One region of the Egbenema bharatensis FJBBOT/2019 genome, then DNA from elsewhere that is predicted to be linked to it. Evidence: riboswitches for the same ligand, from Rfam matches in the RefSeq annotation. Region 1 holds a riboswitch; each other region holds the start of a gene.
The links. A riboswitch is a leader RNA that binds a small molecule or an ion and turns the genes downstream of it on or off. The one in region 1 is predicted to bind cyclic di-AMP.

Region 1 (4,354 bases):
TCTCCAGCCCCGACAAAAACATGATGTAGAGCAACCCGACATTTCCCAATAGCTCGATCGCCTGACCTCGCTCCAGCACGTTCAGGACACTAGAGCCTAAGATCACCCCTGCGATGATCGGCCCAATGATCCCTGGAAGCCGAAACCGCTCAAAGATTAGCGGAGTTGCCAAAATCACGACCATACAAATTCCAAAGATCAAAATTGGATCTTCAACCGGAAGGGTTAGCCCCAGGATTAATTCCATGTATGACTCCTTATGGTGGTGGGAAGATGGGTGGGTTTCCAGTCCACTAAATGAAGAGGGGACTGATGGGCTCCCTCCGTGGATGGCTTGACAGCCCCTGGCGGCAGGGGTTGAGTGTGGAACTCATTCTGTACAACCAGCACGGGGCAAGATGCATGGCGCATCACATAATCGGGTGTACTGCCAAAGAACCGTCGCTTCAAACCAGGCTTGAGACTGCGCCCCATGACGATCAAATCTGCATGGGAGTGGTTTGCCAGACGACAAATCTGCACCCCCACATCTCCAACTTGGTGAACCGCTTTTGCAGGAACGCCGAGGGCGTGGGCGATCGCAGCATAATCACAAAGCCACTGATAGTCTGCATCGACCTGATCTCGATGCTCTTCGTCTAGCTGTTGCAGTTTTCCAGGACTGACTAAACCAAACCCCGCATCAATAAAGGTGCCCATGTGTTCCGCGATTTTGAGTCTGGTACAGTGGGTCAAGATCAAACGGCTGTGGTACTGCTGGGCCAGGGTCAGAGAGCGATCGAATATTGCGTCTGCAAAATTATCACGGCCTAAAGCCGCCAAAATTCCATGAAACGATGTCATTGAACGATCTCCAGAGTCTAGCAGGTACAGTCAGCAAGCCGTAGCGATACCCGCCAAGGACACCGGTGGTTCAACCCATTGTGAAAATGCTTGAAACCCAGTCTCCTCCCAATGCCGACGAAGTTAGCTGACGGGCTAGGACTGAGAGATGTCCCTCTTGAATCACGATGGCAGGTGCAATTTCACCCCCCTCGCCTTTCCAAGATAAGCCCCAGAAAAAGGTTCCTCCGCTCCAACCACAACGCTGTGTCTGTAATGAACACCATTGCGATCGAATTAGGCTGACTTGCTTAATTTCTGGAAATTATAGCATTACCCTGAGGCAGGACGATCCTTCCGAAGATGGAGTTTTTTAAGCCATTAGATAAAATAACCGCCAATTCAAATCTGGAGTACCTGCTGCAAGGTTGAGAGCAATTCCTGAGTGGTGAATGGTTTAGATAAGGAAGCGTTCACTTCAGTTTTTGGCTCATTGACCCCACTCGTACTCAAGCCACTCATTGCAACAATTTGAATTTGGGGATTCATGGTACGCAGGGTTTGAATCGTTGCTTTTCCATCCATTGACGGCATCATCATGTCGATTAAAACGAGACGAACATCCGCCTTATGTCGGGCAAACAAAGTGACTGCTTCAATCCCATCTTGAGCGGTCAAAACCTCATAGCCGTAGGTTTCCAATAAATCCTTTGTGACTTCACGGATAAACGTTTCATCATCAACCAACAGGATTAACTCACCATGTCCTATTAATATATTTTGCGCTTCAGTCACCTGAACTTCGGTTTGGTGAATGGCAGGTAAGTAAACCTGAAACTCTGTGCCTTTATGAATCTGGCTCGATACAGTAATAAATCCGTTGTGGCTTTTGATGATCGTCATAACAGTCGATAATCCTAATCCCGTTCCTTTTCCCATTTCCTTTGTGGTGAAAAATGGATCAAAAATGCGATCGATTACATCTGGCGTAATGCCTTCTCCAGTATCAGAAACCGTAATCTTGACATAGGAGCCTGCGTGAGCTTCTAGATGGAATTGGGCAAATTCTTCAGTGAGTTCGACATTTTCAGCCGAAATCTTGATCATTCCTCCATTGGACATCGCATCCCGAGCATTGAGGCAAAGGTTCATTAAAATCTGGTGTAGTTGAGTGGCATCACCGCAAACGATCCAGAGATCGCGGGGAATGTTGGTGGATAGGGTAATCGATTTGGGAAAGGTTTCTTCAGCAATTTGCTTGATTTCCCAGATCAAATGCTTGACCTCCAGCAGCGATCGCTCCCCTTCCACACCCCGCGCAAACGACAACACCTGCTTGACTAAACTGGCCCCTCGCCGCGCACTGCTGTCAATAATATCAATCCACTGTCGCCCTTTCGGATCCTCTGGATCAGCAAGCTGCATTTCCAACAGCGACACTGCCATCAATATGGGAGCCAGAAGATTATTGAGGTCATGGGCAATTCCTCCTGCCAGCGTACCAATACTCTCCATCCGCTGGGCCCGGAGAAACTGTCGTTCCAGTTGTTTCTTCTGAGTAATGTTGGTATTCACCATTAGAATCGCCTGGGGTTGACCGTTTGAATCCCGCACCAATGTCCAACGACTTTGAACAATGACCTCCCGTTCCGCCTTTGTCCATTGGTACAATTCTCCCTGCCACTCTCCTTTCGATAGAACGGCCTGGTAGATAGCTTCAATGTTCCCAGGAGCCTCTCGGTAGAGCAGTTTATCTTCCAGTTGGCCCATGGCTTCCCTGGCAGCCCAGCCATATAACCGTTCAGCGCCCTTATTCCAGTAAGTGATCTGTCGATTTAATCCCTGCACCACAATGGCATCCGTTGCCACATCGAGGAGGGCAGCCTGGTCGCGGATTTTTTGCTCGGCTTGCTTGCGTTCTAGTAGCTCTGCCTGGGTTTGTTGATAGAGTTCTGACTGGTGAATGGCGATCGCCACCTGAGTGGATAGGTGGGTCAACAGTTCAATTTCCCAGGTTTGCCATTGCCGGGGCTGACGGCAGTGATGCACAATCAGTAACCCCCACAGTTGCTCTTTATGGAGAATCGGAACGACCAGTTTTGACTGTACCCCCAGTTTGCGTAATGTTTCGACCAGGCAGGGAGCAACTTCGTCCTGTTCAATATTGGTAATGGCCCGAACGCGCCCCTGGCGGTACAGCTCATGGCATTCTTTGGGAAAGATCACTTCCGGCAGGGATTGCCCCAGAATAGGGGCATAATCGGGAGCAACCGCTTCATTCGTCACCCGCCCTGTGCCGTACGGAGTGACACGGTAGGTTAAAACGCGATCGGATTGGAGCAATTGCTGCACTTCAGAAACCGTTGTATTCAAAATTTGATTCAGGTCTAACGATTGCCGAATCCGATTCGCAATGCCTGCCACCAGTCGTTCTCGTTCGGTTTGTTTCTGTAGTGCGGTTTCAGCTTGTTTGCGGGCTGTAACGTCAGTTTGTAAGGCAATGTACTGGTAGGGTTGATGGTGGTCGTCCAGAAAGGGAACAATGGTCGTATCCACCCAATAAAAGCTGCCATCTTTCGCACGATTTTTGATTTCACCGCGCCAAACTTTTCCCTGGGCACTCGTTTGACACATATCCTGAAAGAAAGATGGGGGATAGTGATTTGGGTTTACAATCCGATGGCTCTGCCCAATCAATTCTTCTCTGGAGTATTGAGAAATTTCGCAGAATCGATCGTTCACAGAGGTAATGTTTCCCTGCGCATCCGTAATGGCGACAATGGAGAATTGATCAAGGGCAACCTTAATCTCGGCTAATTCCTTGAGCGACTGATGCAGGGCATTTTCCGTTTGCTGAATGATGGGTAACCCTGCCGGGTTCGTTCCCAGTAAACGACCATCCGCTGGGATCGATTCAATGCCCTCTGGTGCAGCATTCAGGATCGACTGTAACTGCTGTTCTCGCTCCTGCAACCACGTCAGATGCCGCCGCATCTCCAGTTGGCTGATCACTTGTCGGCTGAGAGCCTCCAATGCCTTGATTTGGTCTGAACACAACTGACGCGGAATCCGATCGATCACACACAGGGTGCCAATTCCGTATCCTTCTGGCGTGACCAGGGGAATACCTGCATAAAAGCGAATGTAGGGTTCTCCAAGTACGAGGGGCGCAGCAGCAAACCGTTGATCCACTGAGGCATTTTGCACGATCAGAGGATGGGCTTGCTGAACCGCATAGTTGCAGAGGGTCAAATCCCGTCCGATCTCGGAAACATCCAGACCAACCCTGGCTTTGAACCAGAGTCGATGGGCATCAACGAGGCTAATCAGGGCGATCGGGGTATCACAAATCTGGGCAGCAAGTTGAGTTAAGTCATCGAAAACTGTTTCCGTTTCGGTGTCTAAAATGCGGTAATGGTACAGGGCTTGCAGCCGAGCTTCTTCGTCCTCGGAGGCAATGAAAAAGGTCATTTGCAGTTTTCCTTTCAGCGTTCTCTAAGTGTCTATCTGAAAACTCGCTTGAGTGTTGGGA
Region 2 (4,354 bases), 2.0 Mb from region 1:
ATTCGCATAGCGGCGGGAGCGAGTATATCCCATTTGTAGAAACTTCCGCGCCATATCCATCCCAACGAAATCCCCTTGCTGTTTGTACTCCAGGAACAGCGCATAGATTTTATCCGCAGACTTCTGGGCAACATCGGGTGTTTTAAATCTCCAGTGGGGCAAAATCTCGCTCTTGTAAGGTTCAACCAGCAACACCCCCTGCTCCCCTCGACCAATGCAATAAAGCTCCTGATGCTGTCGAAAGTCGATCGTCTTAAAATCCAGGGAGTAATCAAATGGTTTCATGGGTTTGGTGGAGCGAACTTTGGCTGAAGCGAAACTTCTGACCCATACGGTAGCAAATCTCGACTTGGAGTCGATCGCTCGATCGAGATATTTTCCCTTCAGCTCAAACCAGAAATGATTAAGCCTAATGATTACTCACTTGCTCCATCTGCTCTTAATCTAATTCTATTCAGATTCTGTTTCTGGTGCGGATTCCGGTTCTTCAGAGGGTTCTTCCGGTGAAACTATTGGATTCTCTGAAGATGCAGTTAGCTTTTGCCAGTCTACATTACCCGCCAGGGTACTGAGGGCATCCACGGGAATGTCTTCAGGTAGTAATGTCGTCAGAACTTCGTCAGATAAAGACGATAAAACAGCTAAACGATTGGCTTGTCGTTCGATACTCTTTTCAAATAGATTGCGCGCCACTCTGGCATTCCCAAAGGTGCGATCGCGGCGGACGTATAGCTCTTCAAATACCCGGAGCAGCGTTCTGCGAGTGGCATCGGTCAGGTGAAAATGTCCCTTCTCAGCCATCTTTTCAAAAATCGCCAGCAGTTCCTCTGGTTTGTAATCTTCAAAGTAAAAGTAGCGATTAAAGCGGGACTTTAAGCCCGGATTAGATTCCACAAATGTCGTCATCTCATCGGTGTATCCCGCAACGATCACCACCACCCGATCGCGGTTATCCTCCATCCGTTTCAGCAGCACATCCACCGCTTCCTGTCCAAAATCGCGTCCTCCTCCATCGCCTCTGGGCACCAGGGCATAGGCTTCATCTACAAACAGGACACCATCCAGGGCAGAGTCCACCACTTCATCAACCCGCTTCGCGGTTTGACCAATGTAGCCTGCCACCATTCCCGCCCGATCGGTTTCGACTAAATGGCCTTTTTGCAGAAATCCTAAGCCCTGGTAAATCCGGGCCATTAAGCGACCGATCGTCGTTTTTCCTGTTCCAGGTGGGCCGCAGAATACCGCATGGAGGGAAACCGATGTTTTAGCCAACCCTCGATCTTCGCGGATCTTCTGCACTTTCAGAAAATTGGCCAGCGTTTTTACCTCTTCCTTGATATTGTCCAACCCCACCAGGTCATTGAGTTCAGCCATTGCCTGGGCCAGAATATTGGCAAGCTCATCTTCAGTTTTGGGGGGAGGGGGAGCGTCCGCCTGAGGAGGGGGGGGAGTTGCAGGCGCAGCTGAAGTGGGAGCAGCAGGTTGGGGAGAGGGCGGAGAAACAGTTCTAACGTTGGAAGCTGCGGTTTGCAATCCACTTTTGTAGTTATCGATCGCCCGGTATTGGTGCAACAGTTGCCAGACTTGCGATAGGGCTTCCATTTCTTGCATAGACACATCCCCATCGGCTTTGACCACTACCTGCGCAAATTTGTAGATAGCGTGGACGGTTTGCTCTAGATACTTTGTGCCTTTTTCCTCATCCAGCTTGTTTAGCAAAGAAGGAATAACAAGCTGGGGTGGATCGGGCTGCCCTTTAGTTAAATCGAGCAGGATTTCCACCGTGAGTTTTTCGGCTTTGATTCGTTCTGCATCAGAAAACTCCCAACTGTTTAAAGCGATATTTAGCTTGTCTTTGTCGTCTTTAATTAAGGCATAGGTCATTAAATAAGCCAGCAATTCCGCAGACGTAATCTCACCGCTAGCTTTGCCGCAAATCTGCATGACCCGGTGAGATCCACCAGAAGCAAATCTGCTATGCGATCGTCTAATTCCAGAATTGGCTTGAGCGATTTATGCAGCAAACTGGCTTCCTGCTTGACCATTCTGAAATTTACGATTTGTCTAAAATCCACAGTTGCCTCCTGTCGTGGCAGTCGGTTCTGAAAAATGCCTGGTTAACCCAAATTGTAGAGGCTATTGGCGATCGTGCAACGCTCAAAGGTGGGAGAACCCGACATAACGAGCATTGCATCAACGACAACAATTGCTGATCAGAACCATGTTTGTGCAGGCATCATTTTTGGGAAGTGAGCATCTTGCCCGCCCAGTCCATATATCTTGCCTCTCTCTAAAGCATTTATCTTGCCTCTCTCTAAAGAAAGATTGACGAATCGAATTTGAGAATGCTAGCTTTAGGAGAACCTAAATTAAGTAGGTCAGCCTAATCCTGCGGTCTTATCGCTGAGATAAACCGGGAGCGGAGGAACCACCTTTTGGGGCGAACCGTTGAAAGAGCCAAAAGTGCGAAACACTTAGCTTTTTGAATGGAGGACACCTCTCAGTCCTAGCCCGTCAGCTAACTCCGTCGGCATTGAGGGGAGACTGAAGTATCAGCATTTTACAATTGCCTGATCCCTTCAGTGTCCTCAGTCTGTACGAGGGACGCTTTTTTTGCAATCCGTGGGTTTTCACGGGGATTGTACTGCGTCCGTGTCTAGAACCTCGCACTCTCAGGAGGATTCAATGCTGCTGCAATTTAATATTCAGGTGATCGTCCTGGCTGCTCAAGCAACCTGGAGAAGATCCATTCGCCCGGTAATTGTTCAAGATTTTATTCTGTTTCCGTTCATCGGTTTTGCTGGAGTCCTCTTGCTCTGGTGGATTGTAGCAACTTTCTTCACTACATTGTTGCCAACTCCGTGGGATGCGTTGATGGCAAATATGGATTATATTCTTAATCCTTTCTACCGTCGCGGCCCTGGCGATCTGGGGATCGGTTGGCTCTTATTAGCCAGCTTGCGACGAGTGTTTCTGGGCTTTGTGTTGGGGTCGATCGTCGCCATTCCCGTCGGGTTTTGGATTGGTACATCCAGACGGGCCATGCTGGCCATCAACCCCCTGATTCAAATCTTTAGACCAGTATCCCCCGTTGCCTGGTTGCCTGTGGCTTTAGCAACCTTTAACCTGGCCAATCCATCCGCCATCTTTGTGATTTTCATTACCTCCCTCTGGCCGACGATGATTAATACGGCAGTTGGGGTTGCCAGTGTGCCAAAGGACTACCTGGATGTGGCTCAGGTGCTGGAAATGCCCAAGTGGCGACAAATGGTGAAAATCATCTGGCCTGCCAGCCTGCCCTATGTTTTTACTGGATTGCGGATTAGCCTGGGAATTGCCTGGTTGGTGATTGTGGCAGTCGAAATGTTGACGGGTGGAATTGGCATTGGTTTCTTTGTCTGGGATGAATGGAACCGCCTTAACCTGAACTCAGTGTTCCTGGCCATTTTAGTCATTGGTTTAACCGGACTGGTGTTGGACTATTTGCTGGGACGGCTCCAGGTGTGGATTACCCATCGCCCCCCCACAACGACCTGAGAACCAGCGATCGAACAACATTTTGGGGTTTTGGAGCAGCAGCATGATTCAGGCGAATCGGCATTCGTCGTCATGCCGGGCTGTTTACCCATGCCGCGAACAGTAGAAGCATTTGGGAGAGTTGAACATGAGTTCTTTAAAGCGACGATCGTTTCTCTATGGTTTAGGTGGACTGGCGGCCACAACGGCAATTGCAGCTTGCAGCTCGGCTCCCCAGGCACAGAGTCCCTTTTCAGCGATCACTCAGACTCAACCGGAACGAGTGGTTGATCCTGGAACGTTAGAGAAGCCCAATCTGCGGGTTGGATTTGTGCCCGTCAATGACTGTGCCCCCTTTGCCATTGCCTATACTAAGGGGTTCTTTCATAAATACGGCTTGAATGTCACCTTGAGCCGTGAATCGGGATGGGGAGCTTCACGGGATGGGGTCATCTTTGGACGATTGGATGCATCACCAGTCGTATCGGGAACAGTCACGAATGCACGATTGGGAGCAGAAGGCGCACGGAGAGCCGAAATGTGTGCAGCAATGACCATTCACCGTCATGGAAATGCGATGACGATGAACCAGTCGATGTGGAATACCGGTTTGCGCCCATTGCGAGAGTATAACGGCAACCTAGACGAATTTGGGCAGGCATTTCGTCGCCATTTTGATCACTTGCCAGCGGAACGGCGAATTTGGGCGGTTGTACTCAGTTCTGCGATTTACGAATACTTTGTTCGTTACCTGTCGGCAGCAGTGGGCGTGAATCCCCTGGAGGAGTTTCGGATCATCATTATTCCCCCCCCCAGATGGTCACAAATGTCCGCATCG
Region 3 (4,354 bases), 3.6 Mb from region 1:
CCGTTGTACTCACCGATCGCCCCTGCAACAGGCTTGAATCCGGGATAGGGAGAATAGGCACTCTGAGTCCATTCCCAGACATCGCCGTATAGCTGGTCGGGACGGGTGACACTCTGCGCGGGTATGGGATGGAGATTCCCTGTAGACAGTAAATTTCCCTGCACCGGGACAGAAGCCGCTGCCACTTCCCACTCTGCCTCTGTCGGCAAGCGTTTATCCGCCCACCGGGCAAAGGCATCCGCTTCAAAAAAGCTGACATGACAAACGGGTTCATCTAAGTTTAGAGGCTGCATCCCTGCCAGGGTCATCACCCACCATTCCCCGTCAATCTGCTCCCAGTAGAGGGGCGCGTTCCACTGCTGCGATCGAATTGTTGCCCAACCTTCAGAGAGCCAGTACTCCGGCGTTTCATATCCCTTGTTCTGCATAAACTCCAGATACTCACCGTTGGTGACGAGTCGGGCCGCGAGATAGTAATCCTGGAGGTAAACCGGATGGCGAGGACTTTCATTATCAAAGGCGAAATCTGTACCGTCATAGCCGATCGGATTCAGGCCCCCTGGATAATCCAACCAGGTTTCCGTGTTCGTTTCCTGCGCTTTAGGGCTGACCGATTCCCTGGCGTGGTAGGCAGGACGCAGCGGATTGTACGCCAGAATATGCTTTAAGTCGGTGAATAATAGTTCCTGATGTTGCTGTTCGTGATGTAAACCTAAAGTAATTAAGGCTTCCACTTCTGCATCTCCCGATCGTTCCGCGATTAGTTGCTGCATCGCTTCATCGACATAGGCACGGTAGCGATACACTTCCTCTACGGTCGGACGAGAGAGTAAGCCTCGCTGGGGTCGGGGGTGGCGTTCTCCCACTGCCTCGTAGTAAGAGTTAAACAAATAACTATACTGTGGATGAAATACGGCATAGTTTTTCAAATAGGGGGTCAGCAAAAAGGTTTCAAAAAACCAGGTAATGTGCGCTAAATGCCATTTAGGTGGACTGACATCCGGCATGGTTTGAATGCCGTAATCTTCGATCGCCAGGGGTTGACAAATTTGCTCGCTTAACTGACGGACTTGTTGATACCGATCGCCCAGCGACAGGGGAATCCGACTCTGAGCAAACGTTTGTGTTAGAGAAGCAGAACGATTCATGGTTAGTTGTATAGAGGTTTACAGTCTGAGTACTATCCTCGCGTGGATGCTACCGCAGATCTCGCCATTCGTATAGGCTCTTATGGTTAATTGCAGGTAAAAAGGCAAAAGAGCCATGCAGTACCACTACAGCAGCGATCGATTCAGCAGAGAACTGTCATAGGGGGGAATTTGTAGCTTCATACACATATCGTGAAGCGAGGCAATGGAAGATTGATACTTTAGTCAGTACCCACGATTAATACTTTGGTCAGTACCCACGATTAATACCCACGATCGCCCATCTGGAGGAGGTGAACCTTGCCAGGAGAGGTGGAATAATGATTGATCATCAGTCAGTGCTCGAAAAATAGGATCAAAAAATAGCGATCTGTTCTTGAAATGGTTTATCGTCCGATGAATTGTTTATAATGCTAAACTTGTCCCCCTTAGGAGAGAATCATTGCAGCTTAAGTTGACGAATTTTTGAAAGCAGTGTTAGCGTTATAAGCACATATCTACTAGTCAGCCTAATCCCGTACTTCATTAGCGACATTAATGAAACGGAGCGGAGGAACCAAACTCTATGGGGCGAATCGGATAAAAGGTAGAGCTTAATACAGGGCGAAGCCTGGAAAAGTATTACGTTTTCTCGCAGCTTTTACCTCCCACCTCTATGCTTTTGACCGAGGGGCACCTCTCAGCCCTAGCCCGTCAGCTAACTCCGTCGGCAGTGAGAGGAGACTGAAGAGGCAGCATTTTTATTACAGCTAGATCTCCTTCAGTGTCCTCAGGTTAACTTGGGTGATCCTTCAAAGCTTCCTTCCTCCTCGGAGCAAGCGAAGCAATTTCACCCTTGTTTGTTTACATCCCATCTCCCTCAGCCCCCTGAAGTGGGTGGGACTTTAACTAAAAGGAGTTAAGTTCTCATGGTTAAATCCACGTTGAACCGGCTTTTCAGCTCGTCTGCATCTACCAAACTTGAGGGTACTGCCAATTCATCCGTTACTCGTAACCGCATGCACAGTAGACCATCTAACGCCGCCACGCTTGATGTGAAGCTGTTTGCGGGCAAGGCGATCGTCGATGCCATGATTCAGCCCAGCAAAAACGGGCGGGTACGCTTCCAGGGTTCATGGTGGTCAGCCCGATGTGAACAGAACATCACTATTTTGCCTGGCGAGGCAGTTCGAGTCGTTGGCCGGCAAAACATTACTCTGCTGGTCGAGCCGCTGCCGCTCGTGATGGCAACCCATTCTCCTGATTTGAATTAGCAGGTCTGGGTGAACCAGTGAACAACCACTAAAAGCCTTGTCCCAGCAAACGTTGCCGCATTCCTTCAGCAATCTTTTGCCCTAAATACTCTGGAATCAAGCTTTCGTTTGGCCCCAGCAAATAGAGGATGAGGCGAGTTCGCCCTCGCCAAACCAGGAGATTCGCATTCACCACCAGCAAGTCTTCTTGCCAAATTGCATACATCACCTTGTAAAACAGCCCAGGCTGATTATCTGCCTCAATCAAGAGGGCCGGTAGGTGGAAAACTGGATCAACATAAAATTCTGTTTCCACCTGCTCCAGTCCGGTATCCAGGTTGAATTCAACTGCCAGCATTTCTTCTACCTCAAATCGTCCTGCCAGGGCTTCCCGAATCGCACGACAGACATTCTCTGAGGTTTTGTCTGTAAGGGCTTTCCCTGCCCGGGACACGACCAGTTTGATGAAGACTAGCATCGGTGGGTAAATCTGCCCATACAAACTCAAACTATGGATCGTCAGCCCATAGGCAGCCAAAACACCAAAAATATCGCTCAGAAGGAAGGACTGATTCCGATAGGCAAAATGCAGGGCACTCTTACTCCCCTCTGGATTAAGTTCAATGACCGCTTGTCGCGTTTTGTAAAGTTGATAGGCTAGCCGTAAATTCTGGAGCTGAATTTCGCTGCTAACAAACTGCTCATAGAACTGGGGAAACGCCCGATTAAAGCGTTTTAACAATTCTAGAGTGGAGGGTTTCAGCCCCAGGGCCATAGATTTGGTAGAAGCAGGTACGATCACGAGGGTGAGAAAACACGAGTAGGAAGAAGTGGGTGAGATGAAAACGGACTGACGTTTCGGCAGACCTGTATTTAAGAATTATTTAATTTGCAATTTTGGGAGGCTCTTAACCACCCTACAGCGGTGCTGACTTTCAAGAACTTGATTCAGTTTTTGGTGAGGCACCTGGCTGAGAAGTAATCATACAGTGATCCCTGATTCCATTTTTCCCAGAAATCCCCAATTCTCCTGCTACTCTCAGAAATCTATTTTATGGATATTTATGGATATTAATAAAACAAAGGGGAATTGTAGGGTAGACAGTACCCAACGCAGTCTCATTACCTGGTGCGGGCTAGAAGGTCTGGGCAGATTAAATTTTTAACCTCCAGGAAATAGATAGCGGTTTAAGAATAGTCGGCAGGGATATACTAGCTATTACCGCTCATTTGATTCCCCTTCTCACTGACTCTGTAATACCGCACCACAGCATGGGTTTCTGGAAAAGCTTATTTAGCACCTCTGAAACAACAACTGCCGCAAAGCCACCCGGCATTGACGGAATGGCCTCTCCAGGTGTAGTCGTTGGCAATTCTCGGATTTTTTTTAGTACCGATCGAGAGATTGATCTCTATGAACTGGAAGAGCTGTGTGATGCGGTAGGTTGGTCGCGTCGCCCGCTGCGTAAGGTGAAAAAGGCGATTCAGTATAGCTTTTTGGTTGTTTCAATGTGGGAACAACGGGGGACACAGCGTCGATTGATTGGATTTTCCCGCGCTACGTCGGATCATGCCTTCAACGCCACGATTTGGGATGTAGTGGTTCATCCTGACTTCCAGAGTAAGGGGCTAGGAAAGGCGTTGATGCGTCAGATGATCAAACGGCTCCGCAATGAAGACATCAGCAACATCACCCTATTTGCCGATCCCCATGTGATAGATTTCTATCGCGGGCTGGGCTTTATGCCGGATCCAGAGGGAATTAAGGGGATGTTCTGGTATCCCGATTAGCGGTCTATTTCCCTATTCGCTTCGCCTGCTCTACCCATAGGGCAACTTCATCCAGGGTAGGACAGAGATCCTGGCGTTGGAGCATGGCAACATGGAGCTTGACCAACTGCCGATGGAGGCGCGCCAGGGGGATTTGAGCCAGCTGGAGGGGGGAGCTAATACCAGCATGGAGTAGTAGCCCAC

Region 2: linked by a shared signal. The riboswitch ahead of ntrB (nitrate ABC transporter permease) and the one ahead of ACM1PF_RS20580 (universal stress protein) in region 1 are both predicted to bind cyclic di-AMP.
Region 3: linked by a shared signal. The riboswitch ahead of ACM1PF_RS02345 (NfeD family protein) and the one ahead of ACM1PF_RS20580 (universal stress protein) in region 1 are both predicted to bind cyclic di-AMP.

The regions. Positions count from the first base shown of each region.
Region 1 covers NZ_CP182236.1:4,456,749-4,461,102, reverse strand. The annotation lists gene ACM1PF_RS20585 (cation:proton antiporter) at 1-247, opposite strand, end outside; gene ACM1PF_RS20580 (universal stress protein) at 238-843, opposite strand; cyclic di-AMP (ydaO/yuaA leader) riboswitch at 941-1,136, opposite strand; gene ACM1PF_RS20575 (GAF domain-containing protein) at 1,225-4,293, opposite strand.
Region 2 covers NZ_CP182236.1:2,504,485-2,508,838, forward strand. The annotation lists gene ACM1PF_RS11630 (DUF4385 domain-containing protein) at 1-285, opposite strand, end outside; gene ACM1PF_RS11635 (AAA family ATPase) at 451-1,944, opposite strand; cyclic di-AMP (ydaO/yuaA leader) riboswitch at 2,371-2,548, shown strand; gene ntrB (nitrate ABC transporter permease) at 2,686-3,537, shown strand; partial or broken gene ACM1PF_RS11645 (CmpA/NrtA family ABC transporter substrate-binding protein) at 3,665-4,354, shown strand, end outside.
Region 3 covers NZ_CP182236.1:532,089-536,442, forward strand. The annotation lists gene egtB (ergothioneine biosynthesis protein EgtB) at 1-1,148, opposite strand, end outside; cyclic di-AMP (ydaO/yuaA leader) riboswitch at 1,645-1,875, shown strand; gene ACM1PF_RS02345 (NfeD family protein) at 2,147-2,401, shown strand; gene ACM1PF_RS02350 (hypothetical protein) at 2,430-3,155, opposite strand; gene ACM1PF_RS02355 (GNAT family N-acetyltransferase) at 3,653-4,171, shown strand; gene ACM1PF_RS02360 (DUF4332 domain-containing protein) at 4,176-4,354, opposite strand, start outside.